4 regions of the Pandoraea thiooxydans genome follow, and region 1 is predicted to be linked to each of the others. Evidence: predicted binding sites of a transcription regulator. Region 1 holds the regulator's gene; each other region holds the start of a gene.
The links. Region 1 encodes FNR, which switches genes on or off when oxygen is low (the NO sensors DNR and NnrR bind a similar motif). Its sites were predicted from a motif close to TTGATNNNNATCAA; they were not measured.
Positions count from the first base shown of each region.

Region 1 (4,210 bases):
TTGCGAAAAGGGGTCGAGGCGCTGGGTGGAGAAATTGTCGAACCGGCCGCATCGTGACGGTCGTCACGGATCAATGAAAGACATGTCCGTGCGTTTCGATCTGGCTGCCCTCGTGACCGAGCGCGGGGCTGGCGTGATGCAGCACGAGCCGCCAGCCGTCGGCTTCCTTCAGATAGATGTTGGTGGCGACCACGAATGCGTAGCGAGGCTGAGGTCCGTGCTCGACCAGCAATTGCTCGATAACGCTGTGAATCGCGCATAACGGATTGCGCGCGACCTGCCGGTGCGTGACCGTGATATCAAGGCTGCCGTGCGCCAGGATTTGCTCCCAGCTGCTGCGCACGGCCCCGACGCCGACCACGCGCGGACCAGCGGGATGAATGCATACGACGTCCTCGTCCTCCGACCAGACTTCCATCAACGCGTCGACGTCGCCGCGATTGAGCGCTTCGTAAAATGCCTGTTCGGCATCGTCAGGAGTGAGGAAAAAAGAGGTAGCCATGCCGCTTCCCGGTGTGTGGCGATCAGTCGGTCGATGCCAGAGCGTCGGCGACGATTGAGAACAATTCGTCGATTTGCCCGCGTTCGATGATGAGCGACGGTGACAGTGCAATGACGTCGCCAGTGGTGCGGATCATCAAGCCGCGCTCCCAGCAGTTGAGGAATACGTCGAAAGCACGGGCGCCCGGTGCACCCTCGCGCGGCTGCAACTCGATCGCCCCGATCAGGCCGATGTTGCGCAGGTCGGCCACGTGTCGGGCTTCCCGCAAGGCGTGCAATCTGTCTTCCCAATAGCCCGCCAGCGATGCAGCGCGCTCGAAGAGCGCTTCATCGCGGTAGAGATCGAGCGTGGCAAGCGCGGCGGCGCATGCCAGCGGGTGGGCCGAGTAGGTGTACCCGTGCGTCAGTTCGATGGCATTTTCCGGGCCGGTCATGAACGCGTCGTATATTTCCTCGCGCACCAACACCGCGCCCATCGGCACTGTGCCGCTGGTGAGCCCCTTGGCGGTGGTGATGATGTCCGGCTCGACGCCCAGCACGCCCGCGGCGAATGACCCGCCCAGTCTGCCGAAGGCGGTGATGACTTCGTCGAAAATCAACACGATGCCATATTTGTGGGTTATCTCGCGCAAACGCTCGAGATAACCTTTGGGCGGCACCAGCACGCCGGTCGAGCCGGCCACCGGTTCGACGATGACTGCTGCAATCGTCGATGCGTCGTGCAACTGCACCAGCCGCTCGAGGTCGTCAGCCAGATGCGCTCCCCAGGCCGGCTGCCCGCGGCTGAACGCATTGTGCGCCAGGTCATGAGTGTGGGGGAGGTGGTCGATACCCGGCAGCAGCGGCCCGAACAGTCGGCGGTTGGCGCCGATGCCGCCTACCGAGATGCCGCCAAAGCCGACGCCATGGTAAGCGCGCTCGCGGCCAATGAGCCGCGTGCGGGTGCCTTGCCCGCGCTGGCGCTGATACGCGATGGCGATTTTGAGCGCTGTATCGACCGATTCGGATCCGGAATTCGTGAAGAAGACGCGATTTAGCGACGCCGGTGCCAACCCGGCCAACCGGTTGGCCAGTTCGAAGGGCAAAGGCTGCCCAACCTGAAACGGCGGGGAGAAATCGAGGACGGCGGCTTGCCGCTGGATCGCCTCGACGATCGGCTTGCGGTTGTGGCCGGCATTACAGCACCACATCCCGGCGATCCCATCGAGCAGCCGGCGGCCGTCGACATCCGTGTAGTACATCCCTTCGGCTGAAGCGATAAGGCGCGGCGCAGCCTTGAACTGGCGGTTGGCCGTGAAAGGCATCCAGTAGGTATCCAGTTCGTCCCGGTCAAGCTTCAGGGTGTTGGACAGCGCCGCCATGTCTGGCTCCGGCGAATAGGGATGGATTGAAATATAGTGAGTTTTGGTGCCTTTGTCGATTGGCGCGAGATGTTCGGCCAAGCGCGCCGCGGTGCCGCCTTTTCGGCGCGTCGACGCGGGCGATCGGCCGCGCGTATTGGCCCGTTCAGCGGGGACGCGAGATCGCTGGCGCCTGGCAGCTTTCGCCGGCCAAATGCCGCAAGGCGTCGGGATCGGTGACTTTCAGGCGGCGCTGCTTGATCGACAAAACGCCGCTTTGTTGCAGGCGGGAGAACAGCCGGCTGACGGTTTCCAGCGTCAGCCCGAGGTAGCTGCCGATTTCCTCGCGGCTCATACGCAGCACGAACTCGTTGGCGGCGTAACCGCGCATCGACAGCCGCTCGGAAAGATTGAGCAGGAACACGGCCAGACGCTGCTCGGCCCGCATGGTGCCCAGCGACAGGAGCATGCGATGGTCGTTGCGGATCTCGAGACTCAACAGACGGTGCAGTTGCCGTTGCAGCGACGGCACCTGGGCCGACAGCTTTTCGAGTTCGGCAAAGCGCACCACGCAGACCTCGCTGTCCTCCAGGGCCACGGCGGTCGAGGCGTGACGCTCGTCGGCGATGGCATCGAGGCCGAGCAATTCGCCTTGGATATGCAGGCCGACGACTTGCTCGCGGCCATCTTCGGAATCGATATAGCTCTTGAGCGATCCGAAGCGCACGCCAAAAATGGCCCGCAGCGGGTCGCCATAGAGATAGAGCGCATCGCCTTTTTTCAATCGGATGCGCTCCGCTACCAGTTGGTCGAGCCGGGTCAATTCATTTTGGGGGATGCCCACAGGCAAGCAGAATTGGCTGAGAGAGCAGGCTGAACAACGGGGCGGCGGGGATGTCGGGCCGGATTGCGTTGTCATGGTTCCCTCTGAACTTAGCGTACGATTTTAGCACGAGGCCCGGTGACAGGGTACCGCCTCACTTGGCCCGCTGCCGGACATGCCGGCAGCGCCTGCTCTTCTTGCGAGGGGGGGCGACATAGTAATTCTGCGGTAATCGGATGGGAAACGACTTTACGGGCGAATCGCTTTGCGTAATAATTGACCCCGAACTGGGTGGCGAGATGTTTCTTCCTGAAAATCTCCAGGCAACCTAGTAAGCATTCGATATAACCGGGTTGCGCTGCCGTCTCCTCGACCGATCACAATCATCGGGCGCGCTCTTGTGTTGTTCCAGCACTCAATTTATTCCTGAGACCGGGTTGCAAAATCCCCGGCACTGCATAGCCGCATGAATACTCAAGAGGCGAAAATCGTCCTCGAGACAGCGTTGATTTGTGCCCAAGAGCCGCTAAAAGTCGGCGATTTGTGCAAGCTATTTGCCGAAGACGTTTCGGCGGGAGTCGTGCGCGCCCTGCTCGAGGAAATGCGCGGCGAATGGGAGGGACGGGGCGTGCAGTTGGTGGCGCTGGCGTCTGGCTGGCGGTTACAGAGCCGGCCCAGGATGCGTGAATATCTGGATCGACTCAACCCGGAAAAGCCGCCGAAGTACTCGCGCGCGGTGCTCGAGACGCTGGCAATCATTGCCTACCGGCAACCGGTGACGCGTGGCGATATCGAGGAAATTCGCGGCGTGACCGTCAACACCCAGATCATCAAGCAACTCGAAGAGCGCGGCTGGATTGACGTCATTGGGCATCGCGACGTGCCTGGCCGTCCGGCGCTGTATGCGACGACCAAGCAGTTTCTCGACGATCTTGGCTTGCAGGCGCTCGACGCCCTACCTCCACTCGAGGATCCCGCGGCGCAGTCGCAGATTGATTTGCTGGCGCAGCAAAATATCGTGTTTGACGATGGCGCGGGCGAGGCCGTCGCGGTTGCCGCGTCTGGCGAACCGGAGTCTTCGGTAGGTGACGCCGATGACGCGCCGCCGGCGCCTCTCGATGGCCCGCATGATGAAACAGACCCGCATGCCGATGCGGCGAGCGTGGCGTCCGCCGGCAATGCGCAGAGCCTCGACGAGCAGACGGCGCTGGCAGGTGATCCGGCCACGGTGGCATCGCCGTCGGATCAGGCGTTGGTGTCTGCGGATCCCGACGCCTCCGTGTCGGCGGCCGATGATGGCGCTGATCTGATTGCCGGGACGTGAACCCGGACGATCGTAGTTGCGATGGACGACGAGGGCGCCGCACCAATGGCCCCGCCGGCCTGCCTATTTGCATGAGTTGCCTGTGCGCGGCGTATGCCCGCGGCGGCTCTTTTTCTTTGAGGTTGTTTTGAAGCACAGCGAAGAGTCCAAGGAACTGAATCCGATTGACGCCAATGGCGAATCCGAGCGTGCCGTTGGAGAGGCGCAGAGCGCGGAGGACAA
Region 1 covers NZ_CP014839.1:2,334,599-2,338,808, reverse strand. Annotated here, with positions in the region: gene PATSB16_RS10740 (competence/damage-inducible protein A) at 1-57, shown strand, start outside; gene PATSB16_RS10735 (YybH family protein) at 71-502, opposite strand; gene aptA (omega-aminotransferase AptA) at 525-1,862, opposite strand; gene fnr (fumarate/nitrate reduction transcriptional regulator Fnr) at 2,008-2,760, opposite strand; partial or broken gene scpB (SMC-Scp complex subunit ScpB) at 3,131-3,704, shown strand; gene rluB (23S rRNA pseudouridine(2605) synthase RluB) at 4,152-4,210, shown strand, end outside.

Region 2 (4,210 bases), 800 kb from region 1:
TATGATGGCGTACGCCGCCGTGGCGCCAACGTGAGGCGCACATGCCGGCTGTGTGTTTGAACCGCACCGGCCGGGTTGCGTTTGAATGGAACGCACTCGCCGTATTCGCCAGCCGCCAGGAGGCTCCATGACCCTCGCAGCGCCAGTCTCATTGCCCACCCTTGAATTCTGGTTCGAATTCGGCAGCAACTACAGTTACCTGAGTGTCATGCGCATTGGCGATCTGGCACGGCAGCGGGGCGTGACGGTGGCATGGAAACCGTTTCTGCTGGGGCCGATCTTCCAGGGGTTTGGCTGGAACAGTTCGCCGTTCGTGCTGCAAAAGGAAAAAGGCATCTACGTCTGGCGCGACATGGCTCGCCAATGTGCCAAGTACGGCTTGCCGTGGAAGCAGCCGAGCCAGTTTCCGCGGCGATCGGTTCTGCCGGTCCGGGTCGCGTTGCTTGGCGCCGAAACGCCCTGGATCGAGGCATACAGCCAGCGCATGATGCAGCGCAATTTCGTCGAGGATCGTGATATCGATGCGCCCGAAGCGGTGAGCGAGGTGCTGGCGGACCTTGGCCTGCCGGCCCAAGACCTGCTGCGCGCCGCGCAGGCGGAAGGCAACAAGCAGCGCTTGCGTGAGCAAACCGACGAAGCGCGCCGCCGCGGCATTTTTGGGGCGCCCACGTTTTTTGTCGGTAGTGAAATGTTCTGGGGCAACGACCGCCTCGACGATGCGTTGGATTTTGCCGTGTACGCACCGCGCTGATGCCCGCCAATGGCCTGGCTCAGGATTGGCGTTCCGGCTTAGCGCGGCCGATGGAGTCGATGGGGCCGGTGAGGCCGCTCACAGGGCTCCGCGGCGCATGGCCTTGCATGACGGGTGTCCGGCGTGCCGGCAGGACTGGCCGCATCGGTTTCGCCGCCGGCCCAGACGAACACCGGGCTCGCGCTGCCTTGCCGCGCGATGGTGACGTTACGTTCCTGCGCCGCACCTTCGTAGCGCGCCCGGACCCGGTAGGTCCCCGGCGGCAGTTCGACATACAGGAACGGCCCGGTCGTGATGGTCGACAGCACTACGGCGCCGTCGGCCCGCTCGATCCTGACATGGACGTCGGCCAGATAGGCGCCGCCTGCCTGCGCGAAGGTCATGCGCAGCGAGTATTGCGGTGCCGCTGCACGCATTGCCTGGACTTCGTCTTCACCGACCCCGCCACTCAGATAAGCGACAGATCCCGCCCGCTGAGGCGACAGCTCGCCTGGCAGGGGAGCCTGCGCCGCCGCGGCGCCGGCCAGGGCGAGTGACACGGCCAGTGTGGCCGCTATGTTTTTCGCGTAAGACATCGCAACTCCCGTAAAAATCTGCCAGCAAACCATGCCGGTGCCCCGGTGCCATGGTGCCTTGCGGCAGGTGCCGCTTGCAGCCCGGGCGCGTGCGCCGACACCCAGCAGTGTGACCGTTCGTTTCGGGGGATTCTTGACGCACGTCAAGGGGCGATCGGCCCGGCCGTCCACAATAAATACAAATTGACCCGGATGCCGAGGGAGGCAATATGGACCACCTGAGCGAACAAGCGATCGCGGCACTGGCGAAGCACCTCGACGAGGCCGAGGCGCGTATCGCCACGGAGTTGGAGAGTGCCGAGCGTGCGTCGCGCGATTTGCCGGTCGGGGAGGTCGAGGACGAGGCCGACGTGGCGTTCGACACTGAAACCAAGGCGATGGGCGAGGCGATGTTGCAACGCCATCTGGCACAACTGCGCGATGTCGCCGCGGCGCGCGAGCGGATCAAAGCCGGCGTCTATGGCGTGTGTGTCGACTGCGGCAGCGAGATCGACTACGCGAGGCTCGAGGCCTATCCGACGGCCAAGCGCTGCACGGCGTGCCAGCGCCATCATGAACGTCTGTTCGCGCCCGAAGCGGCTTCCTAGCGTTGCCAGGGAGGAGATCGTGAGACGAGGCGAGTTTTTCATCTTTTTGGCGATTATTGCCGTGTTCGTGTCGCTGGCTGGCGTTGCGGTGGCAATCTATGGCCTGCTGCGGCAGGAGCGGCCAATCGTCAATGGCGGAATCACGACCATCGTGATCGGCGCATCGGCCGTGGTGTTGCTGCTCAATGCGCCATTCAGGAAGCACCGCTGAGCGCCATGCCGTAATACCGGCGATAAGCGCCCGGCATGCGCACGGCAAGACAAATCCGCTAGAATTTTCCCCACTGTGTTACGCTCCGGTCGATGCCGGCGCGGGCAGGAGGCTCGACGGGTAAAACACCATACCGAGCTCCCGAGCCTGCTGGCGTGGTCCGCCGTACGCGCGAGCGACCCGCCGGCAAATGCCTGCGACAGCGCAGATGCCTTCGCAGTTGCCCCCATTCATTTGCAGGAGACTCGGCCGGTGGTCATGGCATATTTCAGGAAATCGACGCGCCTGCTGCTGCTGTGCGCATTGCTTCTGGCAGGCTGCGGCAGCAAACCCCAACAGTGGTCGCTGACCGACGTGACCGGGCATCTGCCGGATCTCCAGTTTTCGCTGACTTCCGATCAGGGGCGCGCGGTCAGTGCCAAGGATTATCGCGGCGACGTGGTGTTGCTGTATTTCGGCTACACGCACTGTCCCGACGTCTGCCCGACCACCATGGCGCACCTGGCGGCGGTGATGCAGAAGCTGGGCGCGGCGGCCGATCACGTGCGCATTCTCTTCGTCAGCGTCGATCCGGCCCGCGATACGCCAGCGCTGCTGCACGAATATGTCACCGCCTTCTCGCCGCGCGCGGTCGGCCTGACTGGCAGCAACAACGAACTCGCCACCGTCGCCCGGCGCTATCGCGTGGCCTACGAGGCCGAAAAGCCCGGTGCCAATGGTAATTACGAGGTCACGCACAGCTCGGCCGTGTATATTTTCGATGCGAGCGGACGCGCTCGCTTGCTGGCCACGCCGGACGACTCCATCGACGCGATGACGCACGATATCCGGCAGCTCCTGGATTCCAACTCCTGAGGCGAAACATCATGAAAAAATTGAGATGTCTGTTGGCGGTCGCGGGCCTGGCGATCGCTTTTTCCGCCTCGGCCGCCGGCAATGCATCGCTCGAGGTGCAGCACGGCTGGGTTCGCTGGCTGCCGGGCGGATTGCCCGCCGCCGGCTATCTGACCATCGTCAACCGAGGTAACGAACCGGTGGCTCTGGTCAAGGCCAGCAGCCCCGACTATGCCGACGTGATGCTGCACCGAACCACATCCTCGGGCGGCACGACCCGGATGGAGCCAGTCGACCGGATGACGGTACCCGCCCATGGTCAGGCGGCGCTCTCGCCGGGGGATTATCATCTGATGCTGATGCAGGCCAAGCGTCCGGTGGCGCCGGGTGACAACGTCGCGGTGACGTTGCAGTTCTCCGACGGGGCGTTGCTGCACACGCAACTGAAGGTCCGGCCTGCGAACCAAGTGAACTGATCGTGTCGCTGCTCGGATGGCTCGTGCCGTGGGAGCCTTCGCCGACGGTGGTGCTGTCCATCGCGACGAGCGCGCTTCTCTACCTGCGGGGCTGCCGCGTGCGGCGCACCTCCGTGGCGCGCCAGATCGCCTTCTGGAGCGGACTGGCGCTGCTGTATGCCGCGCTGCACACGCGGCTCGATTATTACGCCGAGCACGCCTTCTTCGTGCATCGAATCCAGCATCTGATGCTGCATCACCTCGGGCCTTTCCTGATCGTCCTGAGTTATCCCGGCACCACCCTGTATGCCGGGGTGCCGCTTGCCTGGCGCCGGCGCTGGCTGCGGCCCACGCTCGATTGGGCGCCGGTGCGCAAAACACTCGACGTGCTGCTGCATCCGGCGGTGGCCGCCTTTCTGTTCGTCGGCCTGATTTATTTCTGGCTGATCCCTGCGGTACATTTCGACGCGATGCTCGACGTGCGGCTGTATCGCATCATGAACTGGGGCATGGCGCTCGACGGCCTGATGTTCTGGTGGCTGGTGCTCGACCATCGTCCGGCCCCGCCGGCGCGCCTGGCGCCGGGCGTGCGCATTCTCCTGACGATCGGCGTGATTCCGCCGCAGATCATTCTGGGGGCGGTGATCGGCCTGTCGTCGCGCGATTTTTATACCGTCTACTCCGTTTGCGGGCGCGCCTTCACCAATATCAGCCCGATCATGGATCAGCACCTGGGTGGGCTGATTCTCTGGATTCCGGGCTCGATGATGAGCGTGATCGGTGCGCTGGTGGCGCTG
Region 2 covers NZ_CP014839.1:3,135,309-3,139,518, reverse strand. Annotated here, with positions in the region: gene PATSB16_RS14285 (2-hydroxychromene-2-carboxylate isomerase) at 128-751, shown strand; gene PATSB16_RS14280 (carboxypeptidase-like regulatory domain-containing protein) at 790-1,326, opposite strand; gene PATSB16_RS14275 (TraR/DksA family transcriptional regulator) at 1,536-1,913, shown strand; gene PATSB16_RS21015 (DUF2964 family protein) at 1,933-2,124, shown strand; gene PATSB16_RS14265 (SCO family protein) at 2,383-2,979, shown strand; gene PATSB16_RS14260 (copper chaperone PCu(A)C) at 2,991-3,434, shown strand; gene PATSB16_RS14255 (cytochrome c oxidase assembly protein) at 3,437-4,210, shown strand, end outside.
Region 2: PATSB16_RS14275 (TraR/DksA family transcriptional regulator) is a predicted target of FNR. The motif match lies at 1,460-1,473, and genes of this name have one in related genera.

Region 3 (4,210 bases), 1.4 Mb from region 1:
CCCACGATTGCTGATCATCGACGAAATCGGCTATTTACCCTTTACCGGAGATCAGGCCAGCCACTTCTTCCATATCGTCTCAAAGCGCTATGAGCGAGGCGGTTCGATGATCCTGACCAGCAATCTTCCGTTTGCACAATGGGGCGACACCTTTGGCGATAACCCGACGCTGACTGCGGCAATGCTCGACCGCATCTTGCATCACGCTCACATCGTGCAGATCAAGGGTGACAGTTACAGGCTAAGGAAGCAGAAGAAAGCAGGATTCCTGGGCAAACCAGGTAAGCCAGTGGCTCAGAATTCGGTCGCGTAAACCGCCGCCTAGTGGCTCAGATTTACTTTGCGTTTGACAGTGCTGCATTTTTTCCATTATGCGCGCCATTCGTGATTACCATTCGCATTATGGCCGTTGACAAAAATGAGTTTAACAGCGCACGCGCAGCCGTATTGAGTTAGCGAAAACCTCCTCGATTCGTCACGGGAGCGTGTGTGCCGGTGAGTATCTACCCGGCGGAAGATGTCGGCCGGCTAGCAGCAAAGCGCGGTAGCGCGAGGCTGTCGAGCATGTGATTTATCGCGGCGGAAATCGAAATCCGCCTTAAACGACGAGCAAAAAAAATGGCCAGCAATCTGCTGGCCATAAAATCCACCAGGAGGAGGTGGAGGAGACAGGTGAATAATATCAGGGAAATCCCTATCAGGGATAGCTCTTAATAGAGGTGTTGCTCTATTGCAACAATTGAGCCGGTCAGCGCCTATATTGCCGCCTGTAACGCATTGCAGCACTGCCGGCTGGCTGGGCAATGCACAATGGCCAGCAACCCCACAATATTCGTTTGGCATGAGGTCGACCGTTGATGAATCCGAATTTCGCACGTCTTCGTGAATTTGTAACGGCCTTCGGGGCGTTGGTGGCAGCTCGGCCCAGCGAGGCAGACTTGCTGCGCGAAGGCGAACCGCTTTTGGCCGGCCTGGTGTCGGTCGACGATTGGCTGCCGGCTGAATATGCTCAGCCGGATCCGGCCCGCTACACCCAATATCTGCTGCACGCCGATTCCGAGCAGCGTTTCTCGATCGTCAGCTTTGTGTGGGGCCCCGGACAGTCGACGCCGATCCACGATCACACCGTGTGGGGAATCATAGGATTGCTGCGAGGCGCCGAATATTCGCAGCCCTATCGCCTGGCGCCTGGCGATCGGCCTATCGTGCAGGGCCCGGCCAAGTTGCTGGAGCCGGGGCAGGTCGAAGTCGTTTCGCCGACGGTCGGCGACGTCCATCAGGTACGCAACGCTTTCGATGACCGCGCATCGATCAGCATCCACGTCTATGGCGCCAACATCGGCGGCGTCCGGCGATCGGTCTATCTGCCAGAAGGCGGCCGCAAAAGCTTCGTCTCCGGCTATTCGAACGCCGTCTTGCCCAATATCTGGAGCCTCAACGCATGAGGTGAGCCGGTCTGGCCGCTTTCACGATTGCATTACCGTCACAGTGTGCGACGTAGCAGGGCGCCGGCTGGCGCCGTGGCCTCACGTCGTCTCGGGAGACTTCACCAGCAGCAGCGGCAAGGTCGAGATGCGCAGCAGCGCTTCCGCCACGCTGCCCAGCAGCAGACGGGTCACGCCGCGCCGGCCGTGCGTGCCCAGCACCACCACATCGGCTTTCCAGGCGGTTGCCTCGGCGAGGATGGCCTCGGCGATGGTTTGCGCTCCGACATCGAGATCGAGCCGCTTGATGTCGGCGGCGACACCCTTGGCCTGCAACGGTGCCAGCGCCGCCTGCAGGATGTCATCGGCGTCCTTCTCCAGGACGGCTTGAGTATCGACCGGTACAAAGCCGGCATAGGCGCCGGCGGCCGACGGGTCGAGCATCGGCGGCACGACGGACACCAGATGGATCTTGCCTTGTGTGAGACCGACCAGCTTGACGGCCTCGTCAAGCGCGCGTTGCGACGGCGTGCTGCCGTCGACGGCAACCAGGATGCGTTCGTACATAGGATGTTCTCTCGATGGGAGGGCGCTTTACGAGGATCAACGCCGTTCGTCATGACTACCCCGCCATTGTCGCACCGGCGGGCGGTATCGTCATCAGCAGTGCAAATTAATCAGCGCGACTCAATTCGGCGCCGCCTTGCACGCGATCAGCATCGAGCGCGTGGCATCGTCGTCATCGTTGCGCTGGATCACGTCGAAGCCGGCCGGACCGCATTGCTTGGCCGCGCGCAACCGGCATAAGTCCCATGAACTGCCCGGACAGGAGATCAGGTTGGTCGGCCGATTGTCGGATGTGAATAACGGCGGAGCCGAACTGCAGGCAGTCAAGACAAGCGCGCTCACGCAGATGGCAGTTTTCATGACGAGAGAGTGTGTCGAGGAAATCCAGATGCCGGGAGTATAGCGCGGCGCCACGCGCTTGCGCGGCGAGCCCGATGCAAAGAAGGGCGGGCCGCGCTACAGTAGCGGTTGATGCCCTGCTGGCGCCGCTTGGCGCGGCTCTGCCGTCCTGCTGGGCGCTTTATGGAGGCATTCAGTGCACCCCTCGCCGACGACTTCACCCACGCCGGAAGCGCTCGCCGCTTTTGCGGTCGAGCTCGCTCAGGCGGTACGCCCCATTTCACGGCGGTGGTTTCGCCACCCGCTGGAAATCGAATCCAAAGCCGATCTGAGCCCGGTCACCATCGCCGACCGCGAGATCGAACAAGCGCTGCGCCAGCGCATCGCCGAACGCTTTCCGCTGCACGGCATCCTGGGCGAGGAATTCGGCCTGGCGCACGGCGAGGCCGAATACGTCTGGTCGATCGATCCGATCGACGGCACACGCAGCTTCATCTCCGGATATCCGCTGTGGGGCACGCTGCTGGCGCTGCTGCACCATGGCGCGCCCGTGCTCGGCGTGATCGACGTGCCGGTGTTGAACGAGTGCTGGGTTGGCGTGCGCGGCCTCGGTACGCACCTGAACGGCGAACCGTGCCATACCGGTGCCCGCGGCAACCTGTCCGATGCCACGCTCTATGCCACCACGCCTGACATCTTCGACGCGGCCGAACTCGCCGTGTTCGATGCGCTGAGCCGTCGCGTCGGCATGCGCCGTTTCGGCGGCGACTGCTACAGCTATGCGCTATTGGCCGCCGGGCATGTCGATCTCGTCATGGAGGCAGGCTTGCAGCCCTATGACTACCTGGCGCTCGCGCCGGTCATCGAAGGTGCGGGGGGCGTCATCACCGATTGGCAGGGCCGCGCCTTGACGTTGAGCTCCGGCTCGCGGGTGCTGGCCGCGGCGAACCCGGAACTCCATCGGCAGGCCCTGGATGTGATTCGCGCGGCCCCACCCGGGTAAGCGTTTGTAACAATCGACGCACAAATCCTTACAGCACGTGCAAGCGCCAGCCCTTAACATGAAACGCATTCGCACCGCAGAAGGAATTCGCATGAACGTCACCTGGTTTTTCATGGCGGCAGCCATCTCGTTGGCTGCCGCGCTGTTCTCGCCGGCGTCGTCGGCGCGACCGCAGGCGAACGTAACCGTGATGATCGACCGGGCGCCGCCGCCGCCCGTCTACGAACGGATGCCGCCGCCGCGTCGCGGCTATGTCTGGTCGCCCGGCTACTGGCGCTGGACCGGTCATCGCCACATCTGGGTCAACGGACAATGGGTGCGCGCGCGCCGCGGTTACCGCTACCAGCCGCCGCACTGGGTACGCGACGGACGCGAGTGGCGATTCTCTCCAGGTGACTGGCGTCGCTAGCGAGGCGCTGCCGACGAGACTACCGCGCGCGCCTTACGGAGAAGGGCTTGTCGTCAGCTTGAGCGCATCCAGAGCGCGCTCGCGCGCTGCCTGATGCGCCACGATTGGCGCGGGGTAGGTCTGGCCGAGCGTCAACCCGGCTGCTTCGCGCTGCGCTGGCGAAGCCTCCCACGGATGATGCACGACAGAGGTCGGTAAGCCGTCCAACTCCGGCACCCAGCGTTTCACATACACCGCCTGCGGATCGAATTTCTCCGCTTGCAGCACCGGATTGAAAATGCGGAAATACGGCGCCGCGTCGACGCCGGAGCCCGCCACCCATTGCCAACTCGACGGATTGCTGGCCGGATCGGCATCCACCAGCGTATCCCAGAACCACGCCTCTCCGTCGCGCCAGTCGAGCAGCAGATGCTTGGCAAGAAACGACGCGCACACCATGCGCACGCGGTTGTGCATCCACCCGGTGGT
Region 3 covers NZ_CP014839.1:962,438-966,647, forward strand. Annotated here, with positions in the region: gene istB (IS21-like element helper ATPase IstB) at 1-313, shown strand, start outside; gene PATSB16_RS04390 (cysteine dioxygenase family protein) at 858-1,445, shown strand; gene PATSB16_RS04395 (universal stress protein) at 1,527-1,991, opposite strand; gene PATSB16_RS04400 (hypothetical protein) at 2,112-2,351, opposite strand; gene hisN (histidinol-phosphatase) at 2,527-3,333, shown strand; gene PATSB16_RS04410 (YXWGXW repeat-containing protein) at 3,425-3,742, shown strand; gene PATSB16_RS04415 (cryptochrome/photolyase family protein) at 3,776-4,210, opposite strand, start outside.
Region 3: PATSB16_RS04395 (universal stress protein) is a predicted target of FNR. The motif match lies at 2,018-2,031, and genes of this name have one in related genera.

Region 4 (4,210 bases), 840 kb from region 1:
ATGCGGTGCGGCAAGTGTTATGGCGCCGCGTCCGTCCTTGCCCGCAACGAAGTTGTTATCGGCGCCACGGCCATCGAGTGGCGTGAAGCCAATCGGCTTTTGATCGAAATGATTCTCGAACAGGCTGTAGACGCCCCCCGGCTTCAAGCCAGCGAAGACCGCGATGACTTTCTCCCCACCGGACGGCAGCGGCATTAGCACCACCTCGCCGCGGGCTCCGAGCCATTGCCCCAGATCGAAGCCCAGCGCGCGGCCGTCCGCGGAAAACACCGGTAGCGTCGCCTTGTCGGCCAGCAAGGCATTGCGGTAGCCGGCCACGTGCCGGATGCCCTGCGGCCCCACAGCCGCTGGCGCGCCCGGAGCCCGAACGAACACTTGCGGATCGAGCGGCTTCGGTTGACGCGTCTCGCGCGAGAAGAACGCTGCATGCGTCTCGAAGGGCAGCGTCGTAGCGGGCTGCGCGAGGCCGGTGCCGGCAAAAGCTGTGCCGGCAGCCAACAGGGTAATTGCCGGTGCAATCAATGATTTGGTCAAACGGGCAAACGGGTTTGCCATGGCCATGCTCCGCAAAAGATGAAATGAAAGAGATTGCGTTACGACAACGCGCTTTAGTAAGACGAACGGGTCGCAAAAATATTACGTTTGATTGCGCCTGGCGCGAATCAGGCGGGCTCGGGCGGCAGTCCCCGTACCGGGTCTGACGCGCCAACATAAAAACGTCGATACATGTAATGTTGAGAGCCGGCCGGCGACTAATGCACCAAGGCCTGCAAACGTTGCAGCGCCCTACCCGCGTACCCAGCCATGCGATCATGAACCAGGCCGCCGTCCGTCTCCTGACTTTTCTTTCCTTATTGGCGTTGTTGGCCATGGCCGAATATCGTTGGCCGCAACACGCTGCGTCACCGATGCGCCAACGGCGCTGGCCGGTTAATTTTGGCCTGGGAGCAATCAATGTCCTGTGCCTGCGCCTGCTGCTGCCCTGGCTCGCAGTGGACGCCGCGTTTTGGGCACGCCAAAAGGACTTCGGTCTGCTGCATCTACTGCACGTTGCCCCCTGGGCCGCCGCGGCAATCGCTTTTGTCGCGCTGGATCTGACGATCTATACGCAACACCGCCTGATGCACCGGATCGAAATACTGTGGCGCCTGCACCGCGTGCATCACACGGATATCGCGCTCGACGTCAGCTCGGGCGTGCGATTCCATCCGCTGGAGATCCTGTTGTCGATGGGCATCAAGATCGTAGCGGTGCTGCTGCTTGGCGCCAGCCCGGCGGCGGTTGCGGCGTTCGAAATCGTGCTGAGCAGTTTTTCGCTGATCACGCATGCCAATCTGCGCCTGTCTTCCCGGCTCGACGCGGCGCTGCGCTGGGTGTTCGTGACGCCCGATATGCACCGCATTCACCACTCGGTGCGGCCCGAGGCGCACGATACGAATTACGGTTTCCACATTTCCTGGTGGGATCGCCTGTTCGGCAGCTACCTGCCGCAGCCACAGCTGGCACAGGACACCATGCCGCTGGGACTGACGATATTTCGCGAGGATCAGGCCCAAGGCCTGGCGGCGTTGCTGATCCAACCAGCGAAACAATGGCATTGAGCTCGATACGGCGCATTCCGACGCCGCACACACGCCATGACCAGGATCAATCTACCTGGCTCGGACAGGCGCAGTATGCTAACTTTAATGCGGTTGTCGACCCCCCCTCACGGAGAACGATCATGGGCGCCCCGAGTCAGGCAAGCAATGCGGCAATTCCCTTCAACCGGGTGGTGATCGCCGTCGATGCGTCGCTGGCATCGTTGCATGCCGTCAACTACACCCAACATTTACTTCCAGCCGAGGCCCACATCCGCCTGGTGAGCGTCGCGCAAAATCCCCGCGTGCTGCTGCCGATCACGCCGCTCGTCGGCGACGAGCTGAGCGCGGCGCGCGCCGAACTGCTGCGTGACGCCGGCGATGCGCTCAATCAGGCCAAGGACGTTTTGTCGCAGCAGGGCCGCACTGTCGAGACCGAACTTGTCGACCTGTCCAAACAGGGCGGCGACGTCGTGCACGCGCTGACAAAAGCCGCCGGCGCGTGGCATGCCGACTTGCTGGTGGTCGGCGCGCGCCAGCATCATGGCCTGTTGCGTTGGGTCGAGGGTACGGTCTCGGAGCCTCTGGCTCATATGGCAGGCTGTGCGATTCTGGTTGTTCCGGCCCAATACGATGCGTCGCCGCTGGCCGCGCCGCGCCGCATCCTGTGCGCGATCGACGGCAGCAAGGGCGCCACCCAGGCATTGCGCCAGGCGGCCCGCCTCACCAGCGGCCAGACCGATTTGCGCACCGTTTATGTGGTCGATCGCGCCGTGCGGCTGACCGACTTCGTACCGATTCACATGCTGGAGGAGGCATTCGTCGACGACGGCAAGCAAGCGCTCGAAAACGCCCGGCAGTTGCTGGCCGGCACGCCCGGCGGCATCGACACGGCAATGATCAGCACCGAGACCACCAACGACGATATCGCCCATGCGATCGTGCGCGACGCGCAGCAATGGCAGGCCGATCTGATGGTGCTCGGCATGCACGGCCGGCGCGGTATCGCGCGCTGGCTGCTCGGCAGTGTGGCCAGCCGCGTCGCTCATTTGACGCCGGTGCCGCTGCTGCTGGTGCCTGTCAAGGACTGATAGACGCGATCCTTCACGGCGCCAGGGCCGCGACCAGATTGAAGAGCCGGGCCACCGCCGGGCTGAGCAGCAAGAGCAGCATGACCAGCGTCACGGCGCTCGTTACCCCCCACAACGCGAGATTGAGGCGGCGCGCATCGGCAGCACGCCGCCGCGGCACCGCGCCGCGCGCCCAGAAAATCAGCGCGACGTTACCGCCGACCAACGCGACGAACGCCCAGGTGCGCGCCAGCGCGGGCTCGACGGCGTTGCTCAGCAGGCCTGCATAAAGCCCCAATACGATCAGGGTCGCCAGGGTACCGGCCAACGCGGCCTGCACCAGGGTGCGATTGGACAGCAGGCGCGCACCCTGGCGACGCGGCGCCTGGCGCATCGTATCGGCCCGCTCCGGCTCGTTCTCGAAGACGATCGAGCACACCGGGTCAATGATCAGCTGAAGCATGACCACATGCACCGGTGCCAGCAGCGGTGGCCACCCGGCCAGCACCGGGAGTATGGTGGCACCGATCATCGGAATATGAACCGCCACCGTGTAGCCGATGGCGCGCATCAGGTTGGCATGGATGCGCCGGCCCAGTCGGATGGCCGAGACAATCGGCGTGAATTCGTCGCGCAGCAGCACCAGCGACGCCGCCTCGCGCGCCACCTCGGCGCCCCGCTGGCCCATGGCGATGCCGATATGCGCAGCTTTGAGCGCCGGCGCATCGTTGACGCCGTCGCCGGTCATGGCGACGACCTCGCCGCGCCGCCGAAACGCGTCCACCAGCCGCAGTTTCTGCATCGGCTGAATGCGGGCGAAGATTTGAACCCGGTCGATGATCCGGTCCAACTGCGCGTCGTCCATTTCGGACAGCGCGGCGCCGCTGACTACGCGCGTCGCATCGAGACCGACTTCGGCCGCGATCGCTTGCGCCGTGGTCGGGTAATCGCCGGTGATCATCACCACCCGAATGCCTGCGGCGCGGCACGCCGCAATCGCCTCGGCGGCCTCGGGGCGCACTGGATCGAGCAGCCCCACCAGTCCGACGAATGAAAATTCGAAATCGTGCTGCCTGGCCGGCCACTCGCTACCCGGATGAAGCGCCCGGGCCACCCCCAGCACGCGCAAGCCGCGACTGGCCATTTGCGCCGAACGCTCAAGCAGCGCGGCGGTTTGCGCCTCGTCCAGGTGGCATAAATCGCAAATGGCTTCGGGCGCGCCCTTGCAGGCGACCGGATAATGGCTCAGGTCCGGCGCGTGCCAGCCGTGCGACATCGCAGGCAAGGCCGGGCTCAGGGCGTATTCCTGAACCAGCGCCCAATCTCCGTGCAAATGCTCGGTACCGCCAAGGTACCGTTGCCCGGCCCGTTGAAAGGCGCGCTCCATCGGATCGAACGGCTCGATCTCGCTGGCGAGCACCAGATATTCGAGCAACTCGTGATAGGCCTCGCCAAGCTCGGGCAGCGTGTCGTCGACGACTTGCTCCTGACCTTGCGCGAACAGGACCCGTACCGCCATGCGGTTTTGCGTGAGCGTGCCGGTCTTGTCGACGCACAGCA
Region 4 covers NZ_CP014839.1:1,490,370-1,494,579, reverse strand. Annotated here, with positions in the region: gene PATSB16_RS06785 (hypothetical protein) at 1-555, opposite strand, end outside; gene PATSB16_RS06780 (sterol desaturase family protein) at 870-1,601, shown strand; gene PATSB16_RS06775 (universal stress protein) at 1,724-2,671, shown strand; gene PATSB16_RS06770 (cation-translocating P-type ATPase) at 2,685-4,210, opposite strand, start outside.
Region 4: PATSB16_RS06775 (universal stress protein) is a predicted target of FNR. The motif match lies at 1,638-1,651, and genes of this name have one in related genera.